2 regions of the Bacillus sp. ISL-75 genome follow, and region 1 is predicted to be linked to the other one. Evidence: a T-box and tRNA genes for the amino acid it is inferred to sense, from the RefSeq annotation. Region 1 holds a T-box; the other holds one or more tRNA genes.
The links. The T-box of region 1 lies ahead of argS (arginine--tRNA ligase). A T-box ahead of a tRNA ligase gene usually reads a tRNA of that ligase, here a tRNA-Arg.
Positions count from the first base shown of each region.

Region 2: it encodes a tRNA-Arg, which carries the amino acid that the T-box ahead of argS (arginine--tRNA ligase) is inferred to sense. The anticodon was not compared.

Region 1 is NZ_JAGGQX010000059.1:16,946-19,150, reverse strand. It holds gene argS (arginine--tRNA ligase) at 1-1,167, opposite strand, end outside; T-box leader at 1,220-1,431, opposite strand; gene J7E63_RS22485 (alpha/beta-type small acid-soluble spore protein) at 1,535-1,792, shown strand; gene J7E63_RS22480 (hypothetical protein) at 1,989-2,205, shown strand, end outside.
Region 2 is NZ_JAGGQX010000071.1:10,202-12,406, reverse strand. It holds gene mutS (DNA mismatch repair protein MutS) at 1-302, opposite strand, end outside; gene J7E63_RS25760 (YwaF family protein) at 536-1,279, shown strand; tRNA gene J7E63_RS25755 (tRNA-Arg) at 1,344-1,417, shown strand; gene J7E63_RS25750 (hypothetical protein) at 1,722-1,880, opposite strand; gene carB (carbamoyl-phosphate synthase large subunit) at 2,032-2,205, opposite strand, start outside.

The sequences.
Region 1 (2,205 bases):
CGATTCATTTAAAACTTCCTCTAATAAGACAACCTTGCCTTTTCGCGTGGACATTTTCTTTCCATCTTTTAGCATCAATCCAAATGGAATATGATGCATTTGTTTCGACCAATCGTAGCCCATCTTTGCTAACACAGCCATTAACTGTTTGAAGTGGAGGCTTTGTTCATGGCCAACCACATATAGGGATTGGACAAATTGGTATTCCTCCTGGCGATAAAGAGCCGCCGCTAAATCTCGGGTCGCATACAGCGTTGCCCCATCAGATTTTTTGATCAGGCATGGCGGCAGCTGTTCTTGGGTGAGCTCGACCACCTGTGCCTGCTCGGATTCGACCAATAGCTGTTTTTCTTCAAGAAGCTTGACGACACGCTCCATTTTGTCATTATAAAAGGCTTCGCCGGCATAAGAGTCAAATTCGACATTCATTAACTGATAGATTCTTGAGAATTCTTTTAATGACTCATCACGAAACCATTTCCAGAGTTTTAATGCTTGATCGTCTCCGTCTTCTAGCCTTTTAAACCAGCTGCGCCCTTGGTCTTCAAGGCTTGGATTCGTCTCCGCTTCTTCATGAAATTTTATATACAGGGTTAATAGCTCTTTAATCGGATTCTGCTTGACCTTTTCGGCATCTCCCCATAATTGATAGGCAGTGATCAGCTTCCCGAACTGTGTCCCCCAATCACCAAGATGATTGATTTTAATCGGCTTGTAACCACATTTCTCGACAATTAATGCAAGCGAGTTGCCAATCACCGTTGAACGCAAATGTCCCATTGAAAAGGGTTTAGCAATATTAGGGGAGGACATGTCAATGGTGACAGCACCGCCGTCCCCAAACGTAAGCGCACCATACTTCCCTTTTTGCGAGATGATTTCATTCACTACTTTTTCAGAAGCCGTCTTTTTGTTTAGGAAGAAATTAAGATAGGCTCCAACCACTTCTACTTTTTCAAAAATAGGAGAGTTAATCTTCTTACTTAACTCCTCAGCAATTAGATTGGGGGATTTTCTCTTTAGCTTCGCTAATGTAAAACAAGGAAAGGCTAAATCACCGAGCTCCTGATTCTTAGGTTTTTCAATCATCAGTTCCAGATTGGTTTGTGAAATCTCTTGGACCAGTAATTCATGTAAAATGGCTGCAAGCTCCTGCTTAAAATTCATCTTTAATACCTCCTTTTATCTTTAAAAAAAACAAAAAACTCCCGTCTCTATTAAAAGAGACGAGAGTTCATAATCCCGCGGTACCACTCTAATTGTTCAAAAGAACCAGCTTTCCTTTGTAACGGAGGATCCTCCGGCATACCCTACTCGAGTTCAGGTACACATCTCAAAAATGCGCTTCATTATCTGTTCTGTTTCAGGCTCCCACCACCCCTGAATCGCTGGTACATCATAGATAACTACTCTCTTTATCATTGATTTTATCCGAATTTATTATCTGTATTATACTGGATTAAAATGGATTTTTCCAGTGATTGTTGATTATTTTTCACATTCAGGTAATCCTACAACTAAAGGAGGGATTTTTATGGCGAGAAGAAGAAATAAAATCCTTGTCCCCGAAGCGCGCAATGGCTTGGATGCGTTGAAAGCAAAGGTCGCGAATACCGGGAACCCTGAGGATGCGAAATTTGAAGCAGCAGAAGAAGTGGGTGTTCCATTGAACAAGGGATATAACGGACAGCTTACATCTGAGCAAGCCGGAAAGGTAGGCGGCAGGCTGGGCGGCAGCATGGTCCGCGAGTTGGTCAAAATGGCACAAGAAAACTTAGCGAAGAAAAAGTAATGCGCGGGGCCTAATTTGTTAGGTCTCCTTTTTTATTTTTAGGCTGTGTTTAACGGCATTGTTGATTTTTATAGCCAAGTTGATTGAAGCGCCTGGAGCGGAAATCAACAGCCAAGTTTAAAAAAGTAATTTTTTTAAAAAAAGTTTGACAATTTTGTGACAATTGATAGAATATTCTTACAAGGAGTTGATAGTGATGCAGGAAAAACACTTAAAGAGTATATTTACATTTAAAAAAACAGCAATCTTTGGAAGCGTTCTAGGGCTCATTCTGATTTTGTTAGGTCAATTTGTAAACGGTTACAATACTGCTTATTTCTTAACTGCACTAGGATTTGGAATACTTGCCGGTTCCGTGGTCAATTACCTTTTTGGAACATTTTTAAGTTTAATGGAAGAACTCACTGGAAGCC
Region 2 (2,205 bases), on a different contig from region 1:
TTTACCATCCCTTTGGTCAGTTTCGGGTCTTCCACTTGCTCACAAATGGCCACTTTATAGCCTTTTGAAATGAGTTGTTCAATATAATTCGGTGCAGCATGGTAAGGAACTCCGCACATCGGAATTCGGTCATCCGTGCCACCTTGTCTGCTCGTTAATGTTATTTCTAATTCTTGCGAAGCTTTAATAGCATCGTCAAAAAACATTTCATAAAAATCGCCTAAACGAAAAAATAAAAAGGCATCTTGGTAATCTGCCTTAACTGTTAAGTATTGCTGTATCATCGGCGTATATGCAGCCATAATGACCTCCACTAAATAAAGACTTTCGATTTTCTTCGACAAATTATTATACCATACTTCTAGAGGACTTTTTTAGGAAGAAAAATCCTAATCGCAGTCAAAAAGGGAATAATTAAAATTCCTTAAGAGGAGTAAAAGCAAATCCCATCGAATATAATTATTAAGGTAAAACTAGCATTAATTTACAAATAATAATAATGATATGATTAAAGTCTGTAAGGGGTGGTGGTTATATGGATGGAGTGTTTGGCCGCAGTAACAAAAACTTTGATTTTGAGATGTTTTCTGCAAGTCACTTTATTATTATCTCTATCTTACTCTTAGTTTCAGTCTGCCTATTCCTGTTTAGAGATAAATTGAAGGCTAATGAATGGAGAAGAACTGAAATCGGGGTCGCTATTTCACTAATCATCATAGAAACGACTTATCATACCTGGATGCTTTTAAATGGAAGTTGGAATGTAAGTCACGCCATCCCATTAGAATTGTGCAGCATCAGTCTGATATTAACAGTCATTTTATTGTTAACTAAGAAAAAAATAATATATGAGATTTTATTATTCACAGCATTATTAGGAGCATCTCAGGCGTTATTAACACCAACATTAAATTATGATTTCCCGCATTTTCGGTTTTTCCATTTCTTTTATACACATTTGATGGAAATCTGGGTGCCGCTTTATTTTACATGGGCTAAGGGATACAGCCCGACGATATGGTCTGTATTAAAATTATGTATCTTTTTGAATGTACTCATGCCGATAATTATGTTGATCAATAAGCTGGCAGACGGTAATTATATGTTCTTAAGTCATAAGCCTGACAGTGCGAGTTTATTAGATGTTTTAGGACCATATCCATGGTACATTTTATCGCTTGAAGGACTATTAATTGGGCTTAGTCTAATCGTCTGGTTGATCTTCCGTGAAAAGACTGCGAAAAAAAACGAAGTGGCCAGAGACCTGCCAATTCAATAATCTCAACTTTTTATTGACCTTTTAGAATTAACAAATTATAATAAATAACGTTCCTATTTTATTTGTCTCAGTAGCTCAGTAGGATAGAGCAACAGTTTCCTAAACTGTAGGTCGGAGGTTCGAATCCTCTCTGGGACATCTAAAAACCCTTGCCATTGCAAGGGTTTTTTTCTGATTTAACTGTTATTAAATAATCTGTTCCAACACAATTGTTAAGCTTAAAAAAGGGGTCAGTCCTCCGGTGCGTTAAAGCTTTAATTCACTGGGGGACTGACCCCAGCGTTGAAACTAAGAAATTAAAAAAACACTAGATATTATCCAGCTTTCGGATAATAACAAGTGTTTTTTTCTTAGTTCAGATAGCTATTTACTTGGTATAGTTCCTAAATAATTAAATAACACCTGTAAAACAAGATTTTTCGGGGCGTGCCAGGCACCGGAACTATTCCTGATCTAGTACTCCAGTTGTCTCTTGTGAAGACATTTGTTTTTGCGCTTTGGCAACTTGATTGCTTTCATGGTTGAATTCATTGACTTCACTGTATTTTTTAATGTTATCTTGTTTCTGTTCCTTTTTAGTAACAGCTTCCGACTTATTCATATTTATCCCTCCCTATCCTACCAATAACTTTTTGAATTTGACCTGAAAAAAATCTAGTAATACTCTGATTATTAGAGCAACTTTGTCCTAGTGTTAAAAAATGGAATCAATTGTGTATTGTCTTAGCTTCATCATAAAACCAAGCAAGCTCTTATTTACTTCGCATTGGTGTTGTTTGGAAACGAATGGTTTCAAGTACGCGAAAGATTGCAACTACTGTATCAAGAGAGGTTAAACATGGAATACCATTTTCAACTGCTTCACGGCGAATTTTAAATCCGTCACGTGCAGGCTGTTTTCCCTTTGTTAGTGTATTGACCACAAG